DNA from 3 places in the Mucilaginibacter sp. NFX135 genome. Region 2 is predicted to be linked to each of the others. Evidence: riboswitches for the same ligand, from Rfam matches in the RefSeq annotation. Region 2 holds a riboswitch; each other region holds the start of a gene.
What was found. Region 2 has a riboswitch for S-adenosylmethionine ahead of metH (methionine synthase). Riboswitches for the same ligand answer to the same signal wherever they lie in the genome.
Positions count from the first base shown of each region.

Region 1: it holds a riboswitch for S-adenosylmethionine, as region 2 does, so the genes downstream of both, ACNURT_RS15915 (peroxiredoxin family protein) here and metH (methionine synthase) in region 2, are expected to answer to the same signal.
Region 3: it holds a riboswitch for S-adenosylmethionine, as region 2 does, so the genes downstream of both, ACNURT_RS15190 (O-acetylhomoserine aminocarboxypropyltransferase/cysteine synthase family protein) here and metH (methionine synthase) in region 2, are expected to answer to the same signal.

Region 1 is NZ_CP183412.1:3,808,102-3,813,272, reverse strand. It holds gene ACNURT_RS15920 (SusC/RagA family TonB-linked outer membrane protein) at 1-1,709, opposite strand, end outside; gene ACNURT_RS15915 (peroxiredoxin family protein) at 2,075-2,644, opposite strand; SAM riboswitch class I at 2,765-2,874, opposite strand; gene ACNURT_RS15910 (GH92 family glycosyl hydrolase) at 3,204-5,171, shown strand, end outside.
Region 2 is NZ_CP183412.1:782,515-787,685, reverse strand. It holds gene metH (methionine synthase) at 1-3,325, opposite strand, end outside; SAM riboswitch class I at 3,489-3,600, opposite strand; gene ACNURT_RS03470 (Bax inhibitor-1/YccA family protein) at 4,015-4,746, opposite strand.
Region 3 is NZ_CP183412.1:3,614,524-3,619,694, reverse strand. It holds gene ACNURT_RS15200 (trans-sulfuration enzyme family protein) at 1-103, shown strand, start outside; gene ACNURT_RS15195 (hypothetical protein) at 100-1,197, opposite strand; SAM riboswitch class I at 1,384-1,494, shown strand; gene ACNURT_RS15190 (O-acetylhomoserine aminocarboxypropyltransferase/cysteine synthase family protein) at 1,748-3,073, shown strand; gene ACNURT_RS15185 (homoserine O-acetyltransferase family protein) at 3,137-4,192, shown strand; gene ACNURT_RS15180 (homoserine dehydrogenase) at 4,192-5,171, shown strand, end outside.

The sequences.
Region 1 (5,171 bases), 3.0 Mb from region 2:
CCATTAACAGCCAGTTTGGGTGCCTTTTGATCATGATTCTCTAATAGATTTACCCTGATATTACCACCTATTAAGGCGTCGATAGAAAAATCATCGTTTAACTTTTTGGTATACTGTAACCGGCCTTCGGTGTTGGTTTCGGTAACATCGTAAGCATCTTCTTCATATGAGCCAAAAGGAGTACCATTAGTACCATAGGCTATTTTGATCTTGCGGCGGTCGTTATAGTAATCAGTACCGGTACGGAAGTTTGCCGATAATCCGTCGATGATCTTATAGTTCAATTCCGCGCTACCGATAAAACGATTCTTTGTTTGTCCAACTGTATTTTCATAAGCCATAAAATATGGATTGCTGTAATAGCTGTTGTTCCAGTTAAAGGTATTGCCATTGGCATCCAAATAATTTTTTAACTGACTTACATCAACCTGGCGACCAAACCATGTAAATTGCAGCATAGTACTGGTAGCTCTTTTACCGCCTGAGCCTGGCAAATTGGCGGCATCATCTTTAATATAGTTAGCAATGGTGGTTAAGGTTAGTTTAGGGGTGATCTTGTAAGTGGCATTCAATATAAATGAGTTGCGACCCTGTTCGGAATTAGGAATAACCCCGGTTTGATGCAGATTATTATAACCTAATCTGAAATCATATTTATCACCTGAGCTTGCCAGTGAAATACCATTATTTAATGTTACACCTGTTTTAAAAAAACTGCGTACATTATCTGGATGGGCTATAAAGGGAACGGGTGTACCATTTGAGTTAAATTGAGGGATCAGCTGACCATCCAGGGCAGGACCCCAGCTTTCATCCACACCATCATTTACACCACCGCCTTTACCATCCACATAGCTGAATTTGCCGTTTGAACCCTGACCGTATTCATTTTGATACTTGGGCAGACCCAATAAATTGGAAAACGAAGTATTTGAATTAATATTAATTCCCAAGCCTTTGGTGCCTTTTCCACTTTTAGTTTTTATTAAAATTACACCATTAGCAGCTCGCGAGCCATAAAGTGCAGCAGCATTAGGCCCTTTTAGCACAGTAAGCGATTCAATATCTTCTGAGTTAAGATCTGAAATAGCATTGGCAAAATCCCTTGAACCACCGGTTCCTAAAAACTGGCTGTTATCAACGGGTAAACCATCAACCACAAACAAGGGTTGGTTATTACCTGAAATAGAGGTTTCACCACGGATGATGATACGTGATGAACCCATATCGCCCTGGCTGTTGGTTACGTTTACACCGGCTATTTTGCCGCTTAAGGCATTCACCAGGTTGGTTTCTTTGGCTTCGGAGATATCCTTCGATTTTAAACCCTGCACGGCATAGCCGAGCGTCTTTTTATCTTTGGATATGTTGAGCGCCGTGATCACCACCTCGTTCAGCGCATTGGCCTGTTCTTCTAAGATGATACGGAGCGGGGCGTCGCTGCCGGTAACGGGTATTTCTTTAGTGGTAAAACCAATATAAGTTATCCATAACACGTCATTTACCTTGGCGCTTAAGGTAAACTTACCGTCGCTGCTGGTTTGTACACCGTTGGTTGTTCCTTTAACAGAAACACTTACGCCGGGCAAGGGTAACCCGTCTGACTTGGCGGTTACCACTCCGCTTATTTTAACAGATTGCGCTGCAACCGTTTGGATGAAAATAAAAGGCAACAGTATTGCCAGTAGTAGTTTGTAATTTTTAAACATGGTAATTGATTGTGAATGTTAACGATACCATACAGCATCCGGAAAAATGAAAGGCTTAGTCATCCGCAGATCTGATGACCCGGTGATCTATATCATTCCCTTAAACTGTAAATTTTTGATTATTGGGTTGTGTTGTCTGAGATAAAAAGCCTGACCGACCTAAGCAACGCTGTAAGTTAACAGCAGCAACACATGTTTTGCATAGATGACATAGGGGTAGAAGCAGATGTTAAAGTGTAAATGTTCAAAACAGAAGCGTTGTTTAAGGTTATGTAATTTGTTTTCATATCCGGTGTGATTGTTGGTTAAATCGATATAGCAATAGTGTGACGACAGGATCAACGACACATGCCTTATTATATATTTTAGTTTACAGATGCGGTTTTGTTATTCACCAAAGCGTCGACCACTTTAACCATTGAGGCAAACTCCTGCTGATCATACAGGCGGGTGAGATAAACGATGCGGCCCTCGCGGTTGATCACGACATTACGGGTAACACCGCTCTTTTTATTGGCAAACCTTCCAAAAATTTCGGCACCAGGATCAAGTGCCAGATCATAGGTGATCTTCATGTCGCTGTGAAACTTCTGCACTTTTTTCAAAGGCTCATCACGATCGACGCCAATCAATATCAGGCCCTGATCTTTGTAAGCTTCCCAAATGTCTTTTTGCAGGTGTGGCATTTCCTGGCGGCATACACTGCACCAGCTGGCAGTAAACTGAAGTATCACTACTTTGCCGCGTAACTGCTTTAGGGTAGTTTTGGTACCGTTTGTGAGTACCAATTCAAAATCATCTGGGGCCTGGTCGCCAACTTTTACCAGATAACCACGATCGATATTAGCCGAATCTACAGCCTGTACCGATTGTGCCTGGACGGCAACGCCGGTGGATAGGAAAAGAGAAACTATGAGTAAAAGTTTGTTGTTCATTGAATTTATTAAATAAGGCCCGCTATAATTAAGCCAGGGATAAAAAATTAACAGATTTCAATTAAACAGAAATAATGGAGAGGATATTGGAACAGCCTATAGCTGTATAATGTGGACGTATCATTATCTTTTCTGCAAATAATGGCAGATAGGAATTAGCACCTTTATAACAATCTGTACAGGTTGCTAAGACATCACAGGGCCTTTCCCTCAGTCTTTCTGGATAATTAAAAAATGAAATAAAGAACGATTTCGGCTGCAAACATATAAATAATTCTATTAAATCCATAGACTTTATATTAATTTGGTAATTTTCGCTTATTTCTTACAATTGGGTGGCAAAAGGAGAGAGGAAGATAGATGAAATAGAGTAAGTCATCCTGAACTTATTTCCAGATTCCACAAGACTGAGCGCCCATGAAAATGGATGGCGGGTAAAACAAAAGATCAGGAAAACGATTAAGTAAATAATTCAACTATTTTTGAGAAATATGACCTTAAAATAAGAGATTTGTTTTTGATCTGTCAGGTCGCTTACCAATTATACCTTCTGCTCACTATGCAATTAAAACGTAGCATTTACTTGTTAGGCTTACTAACCTTTGTTTACGCGGATAATTTCGCCCAAAGCACTGCCGCCAAAAAGCAACTGGACGAGGTTGATTATGTTGATCCGTTGATAGGCACTTCTCTAAAAGGTTTTGCCAAAAATTTTGAGGAAGGCAATGGTGGTGGCGGCACCATGCCCTGCGTAAACGTACCCTTTGCCATGACCAACTTTGTAGCCCAAACCCGCGAAAACAAAATGAGCTACATGGTATACCACTATGAGGATAGTAAGGTTATCGGTTTCGCGGCCAGCCACCAACCTACCGTATGGATGGGCGATTATGGCTATGTTTCGGTGATGCCGCAGGTAGGTAAATTACGTGTTTTACCAAAGGAGCGCGTACTTTCCTTCAGCCATAAAGATGAGGTGTCCAAACCTTATTATTATTCGGTAAAGCTAAAAACTACAGGGGCAGAGAAGATCAAAGCCGAAATAGCGGGCGCTAATACCTGTGGTATGTTCCGGTTTACTTTTCCCAAGGCCGATCAGGCGCACATCATTATCCAGGGCATCAACCTGAACCCAGAGCTGAAGGACTGGGCCAATGATTATACCGTACGGATTAAAAAGCTAAAAGGTTATGTGCACGTAGATACGGTAAATAACGAAATAACAGGTTATAACCCCGACCGGCAGTCGGCACAGTTAGGTCCTGAGTTGAAGAATTTTAAAGGGTATTTTGTGATCAAGTTTAACAAGCAGATCAAAAAATATGGTACCTGGGACAAGCAGGTGATCAACAAAGGCAGTCATGAGCAATATGGTACCCGGATGGGGGCCTTTATATCGTTCCGTACCAAGGCTAATGACGAGGTGAGGGTAGTAGTAGCCACGTCATTTATCAGCCTGGAGCAGGCCCGCGAAAACCTTAAAAAGGAGATCCCTGACTGGGATTTTGACCAGGTAATAAAAAGCACGCGCGACCAATGGCAACAGGCCCTAAAAGTTATACAGTTAAGCAGGGTAAGCAGGGATCAGCGGACGATCTTTTACACCGCTTTATTCCATACCATGCTGTTTCCGAGACAGTTTTCGGAGTACGGTAAATATTACAGCGCCTTTGACGATAAGGTGCACAAAGGTGAATCGTACAATGATTATTCGCTTTGGGATACTTTCAGGGCGTTGCACCCGCTGCTGACGCTTATCCAGCCGAAGAGGGTTGATGGTATGGTTCAATCGCTGTTGCAGATGTACCAGGAGGGTGGCTGGATGCCGATGTGGCCAAATCCAACCTATACCAATATTATGATAGGTACTCACGCAGATGTTGTTGTGGCCGATGCCTATATAAAAGGTTTCCATGGTTTTGATACCAAACTGGCTTATGAAGCGCTGCATAAGGACTCGTACGAAGCCCCGGATGGCGATGCCCACAAACGCTGGGGCGACCGTGACCTTTGGACGAGCTTTGAAGCCCGTGGTGGCCTCACCAACTATCATAAATTAGGCTTTATACCCGTAGATAAAACCCGGGAATCGGTTTCGCGTACCATTGAGTATTCTATTGATGATTATGCTGTGGCGCAGGTAGCCAAAGGTTTAGATAAAGACGAGGATTATAAACAGCTGATGGCCTGGAGTAAAAACTATCAGAATGTGTACAATAAGGCAACCGGTTTTATGGCTCCCCGTAATTCCGACGGGCATTTTTCGGCCAAGCCAGATTCGGGTTTTACGGAAGGAACCAAGTGGACCTATACCTTCGGCGCCATGCATGATATTCCGGGAATGATCAAATTAATGGGCGGTGAAAAGGCTTTTGCCAATAAACTGAGCCAAAATTTTAGCGAGGGCCACTATCGTGCGGATAATGAGCCGGGTCATCATTACCTGTACCTGTTTAACTATTGCGGCATGCCCTGGAAAACGCAGGAACTGGTTCGGGAACATACTTCGACACAGAACTTCAGGAAC
Region 2 (5,171 bases):
GCATCTTTTCGGCGAAGGCTTCTGCAAGTCGGTCAGCAAGGGCTTTGGCCATTATACTGTTATAATCGTCATGATCGCGCTCAAATTCGGCTACCAGTTCATCGCAACCTATACCTGTTGTAACGGCAAAGCCCCCCATATAATCGGGCACACCGCTTTCTTTTGGAGCGATAAAATCTGATAGCGCATAGTATGGCTCGCCTTTCATCTTTTCGGTTTGCTGGCGCAGGGTATGTATACGGGTTAACAACTGTGAACGACTTTCATCAGTATACAGTTCAATATCATCACCTACGCTGTTGGCCGGCCAAAAACCGATCACGCCGCTGGCTTTTAATAGTTTGTGATCCACTATTTTTTTCAGCAGTTCCTGCGCATCATCAAATAGTTTTTTAGCTTCATCGCCCACAAACTTATCGGCAAATATTTTCGGGTAGCTACCGCGCAGTTCCCAGGTATGGAAAAACGGCGTCCAGTCGATATAGGGCACCAGCTCTTCCAGCGGGTATGATTCAAATACTTTTGTACCGGTGAATGTTGGTTTTATAGCCACGTCGCCATCCAGACTGATCTGGAATTTTGATTTACGGGCATCATCAATGGTTACAAAACGTTTGTCTGATTTTTTGTTCAGGTGCGCTTCCCGGGCTTTGGCATACTCTTCCTTAATACCCTGAATATAGGCATCTCTGTTATCCTTACTCATTAAATTGCTGCACATGGTAACACTTCGCGAAGCGTCTATACCATGTATCACCGGTCCGGAATAATTCGGATCAATCTTTACCGCCGCGTGTATCCGCGATGTTGTGGCGCCCCCTACAATCAGCGGAATAGTAAAACCGTTCCGCTCCATTTCCTTGGCAAAATGCACCATTTCATCCAGCGATGGGGTGATCAGGCCACTTAATCCTATAATATCTACATTCTGGGCTTTGGCCTCCTCAATTATCCGCTGGGCTGGAACCATCACCCCAAGATCAATGATCTCGAAATTATTACAAGCCAAAACTACACCCACTATATTTTTGCCGATATCATGCACATCGCCTTTAACGGTGGCCATTAATATTTTACCTGCATTGGCTCGGTTATCGCTTGAATCTTCGCCGGCATCAATAACCCGTTGTTTTTCGAGTTCGATAAAAGGCAGCAGATAGGCTACAGCCTTTTTCATCACCCGGGCCGATTTTACTACCTGGGGCAAAAACATTTTACCGGCACCAAACAGGTCGCCCACGATGTTCATGCCATCCATCAGTGGGCCTTCAATCACTTCCAACGGTTTGTTGTAAGCCAAGCGGGCTTCTTCCACATCGTCATCAAGGTACTCGATGATACCCTTTACCAATGCGTGTGAAAGCCGCTCCTGAACGGTACCTTTGCGCCATTCTTCGTCGCGCACCACTTCTTTGCCTTTACTTTTAATGGTATCGGCGTATTCTACCAGGCGTTCGGTGGCATCATCTCGGCGGTTAAGCAATACATCCTCTACCAGTTCCAAAAGGATCTTATCAATTTCCTGGTAAACCTCCAGCATACCGGCATTCACAATCCCCATATCCATACCCGCCCTGATGGCGTGATACAGAAATGCCGAGTGCATAGCCTCGCGCACTACATTGTTACCCCTAAAGGAGAACGAAATATTACTTACCCCGCCACTTACTTTTGCATGAGGCAGATTTTGTTTTATCCAGCGTGTGGCTTCAATAAAGTCTACAGCGTAGTTATTATGCTCTTCGAGACCGGTGGCTACGGTTAATATATTGGGGTCGAATATAATGTCCTGTGGAGGGAAACCCACTTCATTCACCAGGATATCATAGGAGCGTTTACAGATTTCGATACGACGCTGCAGGGAGTCGGCCTGACCGGTTTCGTCAAAAGCCATTACTACTGTAGCGGCACCATAGCTTAATATTTTACGGGCATGCTCTTTAAATTTATCTTCACCCTCTTTCAGAGAGATAGAGTTCACGATGCCTTTGCCCTGGATACATTTTAAGCCAGCTTCAATAACTGTCCATTTAGAGGAGTCGATCATGATGGGCAGCTTGGCAATATCAGGCTCAGAAGCTACCAGGTTCAGGAATTTCACCATCACCGCTTCCGAATCGATCATACCCTCATCCATATTGATATCGATCACCTGGGCGCCGCCTTCTACCTGTTGCAGGGCCACGGCCAGGGCCGCTTCATAATCTTCGGCCAGGATCAGTTTGGAGAATTTAGGCGATCCGGTAATGTTGGTACGCTCACCCACGTTCACAAAAATACTTTCAGGAGTTATAGTAACGGCTTCCAATCCACTCAGGCGCAAATGCGGTTCAACCGTTGGAACTATTCTTGGCGGGTATTTGGCCGCCTTTTCGGCGATACATTGAATATGCTCTGGTGTAGTACCACAACAACCGCCTACAATATTTACCAGACCGGCTTTTATAAAATCGTCGACCTGATGGGCCGTTTCGTGCGCAGTTTCATCATACTGACCAAACTCATTGGGTAATCCAGCATTTGGATAAGCAGATATAAATACATCAGCTTTTTCGGAAAGCTCGGCCAGGTGAGGGCGCATTTCTTTGGCACCCAAAGCGCAATTTAAACCTACCGAAAGCAGGTTGGCATGCCGTACCGAATTCCAGAAAGCCTCAACCGTTTGGCCAGACAGCGTACGACCCGAAGCATCGGTTATAGTACCAGAGATCATGATAGGCAAATACTTACCCGACTCATTTGCATAGCGATTGATGGCAAACAATGCCGCTTTAGCATTCAGCGTATCAAATATGGTTTCTACCAGCAGCAGGTCGCTCCCGCCATCAACCAAGCCACGCACCTGGTCATAATAGGCATCAGCCAGGTCATCAAATGTTACTGCCCGATATCCCGGATCGTTTACATCGGGCGATAGCGAGGCGGTACGGTTGGTTGGCCCGATTGCACCGGCCACAAAACGGGGTTTAGCCGGATTTTTGGCGGTATACTCCTGAGCCACTTCACGGGCCAGGCGTGCGCCTTCATAGCTCAGCTCATAGGCCAGCTCTTCCAGCTTATAATCTGCCAGGGAAATTACTTGCGTGCTGAAGGTATTCGTCTCAATAATATCAGCACCAGCATCCAGGTATTCGGCATGTATGGCCTTGATAATATCCGGGCGGGTGATGTTCAAAAGGTCATTATTTCCCTGCAGATCAGAGCTATGATCTTTAAAACGCTCGCCACGAAAATCCTGCTCGGATAATTGGTACCGTTGTATCATGGTACCCATTGCCCCGTCAATTACCAGTATGCGTTTCTCTAATTCTTTTCTAATATCCATGTTGGTATCAAGTAGCTGGTATCAAGTATCAAGTACCGAAAATTCAGCGCTTGATGGTAGTATAGCAGGGATAAAGACAGAAGCTGTCTTACTACTTGCTACTAAATACTTGATACTAAAAAAATACAGCTTATCTCGAAAAGTCGGGTATGTGACTGACTTTCGCTTATCTTTCCCAACCTATTGTGTATTTGTTGAGTAGAATGTAGCACCTTGTATAGTACAGGTTGCTAAGACATCGCAGGGTCTAATCCCTCCGCCTTTCTCTATAAGCAATGCAAAGGTGCACAATAAAGCTTTAATATGCAATAGTTTTAGCCCGCCAATTGTGTACTTTATACGTGTTTACAATTGCATGAATATTCAGGGGTACGACATTAGGCATTATCTGATGGAAACAAGCCGGCGGACGAATGGAAAAACTTTTTAAACCTTAAATTTTAACACTTTTCGGACTAAAATCGGGGCAAAATCAACTCAAAAACCATTTAAAACGCGCTCAAAACCATCGATTTTAACACTTTTTAACAAATTTTTGATGGGTTTTGAAAAGTTTAAAAAGTTTTAATTTATTGCCTGTCAAATAACAAAATACCAAACGATTGATTTTGGGACCCGGCTTTACTTTAACTAAACAGCCCGGCTCTCTTTTCAGAGAGCCGGGCTGTTGTATACTTTTTTGTTAGCTATTATCTTCTTCTGCCGAATAAACGCAGAATCATCAGAAAAAGGTTGATGAAATCAAGATATAAGGTTAAGCCGCCCATCAATGCCATTTTTGAGGCCGATGCATCACCGTATTCTAAACCTGCGCCAATACGTTTTAATTTCTGTACGTCATAAGCGGTTAAACCTACAAATACAGCTACACCTACATAGCTAATGACATAATCTAAGCCACTGCTGTGCATAAACATATTAAGTAAAGATGCTACGATAATACCAATCAGTCCCATCATCAGGATTGGGCCATATTTGGTCAAATCGGTATTGGTGGTATAACCGGCGATAGCCATTACACCAAATACTACCGATGTGGTAATAAATACGCCTAAAACTGAGCCAGCAGTAAAAACCAATAATATATAGCTTAGGCTAATACCCATTATTGCCGAAAACGCAATAAACAGGAACGCTAACACTCCGTAAGATAGTCGGTTAAAACCAAAAGAGATGATCAATACGAATGCAAGCGGTGCAAACATTGTAATAGTGCCTAAACCGGTATTACGGCCTGTGGCCGGATCAATAAGCATATTAAGCAGGGCCTGGTTCTGTGAAAACAGAAATGCACAAACAGCAGAAAGCCCCAGGGCAACAAACATCCATAAAAACACATTGGCTATGAATTTACGCGATGCGTCTGTTTCGTTTAATTGTATTACGTTTTTATAAACGTATTCAGGATCTTTAGTTTCCATTTTATATTAAAATAAATTAATACTCAAATTTACGAATAAAATGTGAATATCTGGTGAAGGAGTAGGGGGAGGAATAGAGTCAAGATGTAAGAGTCAAGAGCCCGGAAAAAAAACCTTGGCGTATACCCGCTCTTGGCCGCGGGAGGACCAGTTACTTTTGTCGCCACAAAAGTAACCATAAAGGCTTTCAGCAGAAATGCTTCTTTGCCGCACTATGCTTTTACCCTGCAAATCAGCCAGAACCACGGGCTGCTAAACCTTACCCCTACTTCGTTCGCTCATTATCCCCACTTCAGGTAAGGTTCGCTATGCCCCTGCAGCCGCACAGGCCACCATTGTTCTGCCCGTTTTCGTCCGAAGCTTATCTGCTGACTGGGGAAGAAAAAACACTATGGGCTTGTTTTTGTCTTTTTCCTTGCTCCCAA
Region 3 (5,171 bases), 2.8 Mb from region 2:
TGAGGGGCCAGATACCAAAACACCACGTAATCTATTAAGGGTGTCTGTTGGATTGGAGCATATTGATGATCTGATTGCGGATTTAAAACAGGCACTTGGTTAAAATTTATCTTTTCCTTTATACAAATTTGATGGAATGTCAGAGCTGATAATTACACCATAAGATTTGCCGGTTATTCCAAATTCACTTAATAGCTGTTGTTTATTGATGATTCTTACTCCTTTGAATATTTTATCATTAACCGCTGCCAGATCGCCCTCGTAGTTTGTATCAAGTGGTCTTTTATTTAGTATGTATTGGATTTGAGAGTCCTTTGCGGCAGAAATAAGTTTGGCGTATTCGAATGATTTTGAGCTGAAATATCTTTGATAACGAGCAATATCGAATTTCTTTGTCTCGATATATATTAATCCGTATTTCGCCTCAACCCCTGTTTTTTTGATCGCATTAGTGTCTTTATATACAGTAACCGTTGCAATGTCATTCGGATTATAACGCATGAGGTCTGCTTTATTTACCTTTACACTATCGATAAAAAATACAGGATCATTATTTATTTCCGGCATTTCTATGGCATGTGAGTTAGCATCTTCTTTTTCTACCCCGTAGCAAGATAATGTTATATCTACGGCAACTATGGGCTTATCCATATAGTAAGCCTCATCTATCGGAAATTGAGGCTTTTTAGTAGAATCGATTTTTAGATAAAAAGATACAGCTCCATTTGAAAAATTCCAATATGTTGAACATCCTCTTGAACCCCATGTATCTTTTAAGTTTGGATATAATTTTATTAAATCCTTTAATAGAAATTTACTCAGATCAATAAAAGTTCCATCAGGAAGCTTTCCTGCAAATTGTTTGGTTAGCCTGATTTTGCTAATAAAATCAGATGCTTGATCTTTTTGAAATATCATTCCTGATTGTCCTGCTATAGCATAGCCCTTTCCTGCTATAAAGCGGGAATCCTGACCATAACAGTTTGGAGGGAGATCCATTTCTTCAACCGAGACTTCCTGTAAGTTATTATCAATTTTTTTTAAGTCGGATAATGCAGTTTGGCATAAGCAAAAACCATTAATTCTTAATTTTTTAGATGTAGAATCAGTTAATTGCGCATAGGAGTTCGACTGAAGAATTAATGACGAAATAGCAAGTATAGCAATTAGGCGTCTGAATGAACAATAATTGGGCATAAGGTTTAGTATTTCACTTTTATAATAGACAAATATACTTCATATCCCGACATGGTGAAATACGACTTAAGTTAAAATTACTCTCTTTTAAAATTTAATTTGGAATTTCAATATATATCACCCTATATTTGCAACAATATTTGGTAGCAATACCATTGGTCAATTCTCCGCGATAGTTCGGGTTTTGATTTATAAAGAAGCGGCGAGAGATCAGGCTCAATGACCCGCTGGCAACCCTCCAAAATTGGAGAAGGTGCCAATTCCTGTCCCGGAAAATAACCCCGGGGAATATAAATTTATAACCATGAAAAGTTTAATTAAGTTTAATCAGTACAACATTTTTAATACCTCAAACGGTAACATACAACCTATTTGCTTAAATATTAGCGGTATTTGTATGTGTTGCTGCTGCTGATCGACTTAACACGCCCTCTTTTTCCGATCCCGAAAAACACACGTGTTGCAACAGCTGGTAAAGATTATTTACCGGCAGGTTAAAAATCCATCAAATCGTCAAAAAATTAATTAAACACATTTCAATCTTACAACTATGTCTGCCAACAATTTAAAATTCGAAACCCTACAATTACATGCAGGTCAGGAAGCCGACCCGACCACTGGTTCACGTGCTGTGCCGCTTTACCAAACCACATCATACGTATTTAAAAATGCGGAGCATGGGGCCAATCTTTTCGCACTGAAAGAGTTTGGGAATATCTACACCCGTTTAATGAATCCTACTACAGATGTGTTTGAAAAACGTGTGGCGGCTTTAGAAGGTGGTGTTGCGGCTTTGGCTACAGCATCGGGCCAGGCGGCCCAGTTTTTAGCCTTAAATAATATACTACAAGCCGGTGATAATTTTGTTACCTCACCTTTTCTTTACGGTGGTACTTACAATCAATTCAAAGTAGCTTTTAAGCGTTTGGGCATCGACGTACGTTTTGCAAAAGATGATACAGCTGAAAACCTTGAGGCTTTAATTGATAATAAAACCAAAGCTATTTACCTGGAAACCATCGGTAATCCTGGATATGCGATAGCTGACTTTGAAAAGGTAGCCGCTTTAGCCAAAAAGTACGACCTGCCGCTTATTGTTGATAATACATTTGGCGCAGCCGGATATCTTTTTCGACCGCTGGAGCACGGAGCTCATATTGTGGTGCAATCAACTACCAAATGGATAGGCGGTCATGGTACAAGTATTGGTGGTGTTATTGTTGACGGTGGTAATTATAACTGGGGTAACGGAAAATTCCCTCAGTTTACAGAACCATCTGAAGGCTATCACGGTTTGGTATTTGCTGATGTATTTGGTATCAATGGCCCGTTTGGTAACATTCAGTTTATTATACGCGCCCGTGTTGAAGGTTTACGTGACTTTGGCCCTTCACAATCGCCATTTAATTCATGGCTGAACATTCAAGGCTTGGAAACCTTGTCGTTGCGTGTACAACGCCATGTAGATAACGCGCTGGAATTGGCCAAGTGGCTGGAGCAGCATCCGCAAGTAGCGAAGGTGAGCTATCCGGGACTACAGTCATCACCATATCATGCGCTGGCAAAAAAATATTTAAAAAACGGTTTTGGAGCGGTGTTGTCATTTGAAATCAAAGGTGATAAACAACAAGCAAGTCATTTTATCGACAGTTTACAACTGGTAAGCCATCTGGCTAACCTGGGTGATGCCAAAACGCTAATCATTCAACCATCGGCCACAACGCATCAGCAACTTTCTGACGAAGAACAGTTATCAGCTGGGGTTACGCCAACATCATTAAGAGTATCGGTAGGCATCGAACACATTGATGATATCAAAGCCGATTTTGAACAGGCATTTGCCAAAGTAAAGCAGCTTGCTGCAGAGTTAGTATAATAGTGAGTGGTGAGTTGAAATCGGTAACTCAAAACTCAAGCTTAAAACTCGAATAATAAAATAATGAATACAGAAATATTTAAGTACACAGAAACATTTGAATTTGAATCGGGTCAGCAGATACAGGATCTGGAAATTGGTTTTCATACTTATGGCAGGTTAAATAAAGCGAAGGACAATGTGATCTGGATCTGTCATGCACTTACAGCCAATGCCGATGTGTTTGACTGGTGGAAAGGCCTGGTAGGTACCGGGTTCCTTTTTAACCCCGAAGAACATTTTATTGTGTGCGCTAATATTTTAGGTTCACCTTATGGTACAAGTAATCCTTTGAGCATCAATCCGGTAAGCGGGCAACCTTATTTTCAGGCATTTCCGCAGTTTACCATCAGGGATATTGTAAAAGCACATCAGTTATTGGCAGATCATTTACAGATTGACAATATTCATATCCTTATAGGTGGTTCACTTGGTGGCCAACAAGCGGTAGAGTGGGCTATTATAGAACCTGAGCGGATCAAAAACCTGATCCTTATTGCTACCAACGCCCGTCATTCACCCTGGGGTATCGCGTTTAATGAGTCTCAGCGCCTCGCTATTACTACCGACCGTACTTTTTATGCCAATACACCAGATGGTGGCCAAAAAGGGCTTAAAGCGGCGAGAAGTATCGCCCTGCTCTCCTATCGCGGATATAAAACTTATTCCATAACCCAGCAGGAAGAAAGTGATGATAAAGTAGATGATTATCGCGCATCGACCTATCAAAGCTACCAGGGACAGAAACTGGTGAACCGGTTTAATGCCTACAGTTACTGGTACTTAACCAAAACCATGGATTCACATAATGTGGGGCGTGGCCGTAATGGGGTTGAAAAGGCCTTGAGTTTGATCAAAGCACGTACTTTGGTGATCGGTATTCATTCGGATGTGTTGTTCCCGATCGAAGAACAGAAGTATTTATTTAATCATATCCCAAAATCGGCCTTTGCCGAGCTCGATTCATTTTATGGTCATGATGGGTTTTTAATTGAAACAGAAGCATTAACAAATATCATCACATCGTTTTTTAAAACGGATGTAAAAGGAAAAATTATAGAACTACAACGTACAGCGTAATGAGTAAAAAGTTAAATATCGGATTATTTGGATTTGGAGTTGTTGGACAAGGGCTTTATGATATCGTTAAAACCAAAAATTTAAACATTGAAATTGTAAAATTTGCTATCAAGGATCCGCATAAAGAACGTTCCCTGCCGGCACATTTATTTACTACCGACCGGGATGAACTGTTGAACAACCCGGAGATTAACACTATAGTTGAACTGATCAATGATACCGAAGCGGCTTTTGAAATTGTATCAAGAGCGCTAAAATCTGGTAAAAACGTGGTTTCAGCCAGTAAAAAAATGATCGCCCTTCATCTGGAGGAATTAATTGAACTACAGCATAAATACGGTACATCTTTATTATATGAGGGCGCAGTTTGCGGCAGTATCCCTATCATCCGTAACCTGGAAGAGTATTATGATAATGAATTGCTGCATTCTATCAGCGGTATTTTTAACGGTTCCTCAAATTACATCCTTTCAAAAGGCTTTATTGAAGGGTTGGATTATGATAGCGCCCTGAAACAAGCTCAGGATCTTGGCTTTGCAGAAACCGACCCGACCAGTGATGTGGGTGGTTTTGATGCCAAATATAAACTGGTGATAGCTGCTGCTCATGCCTATGGTGTAATTGTACAGCCTGATGAAGTATTTAACTTCGGTATACAAAACCTGGGCGCGCAAGACTTACAATACGCCCGCGAAAAAAATCTGAAAATAAAACTGGTTCCTGTAGCTAAAGAACTGGATGAACGTAATGTAGCGTTATTTGTGCTGCCTAAGTTTGTGAACGAAACGGAGTTTTTATACAATGTGGAGTATGAATATAACGGCGTAACTGTGCAAGCGGCATTTGCCGATCAGCAATTCTTTTTTGGTAAAGGCGCAGGTGGCCATCCTACCGGATCGGCTGTGTTATCTGACATCGCGGCTTTGCGTTATAACTATCAGTATGAGTATAAAAAAGCTAAGGAAAAAACCGACCTTAA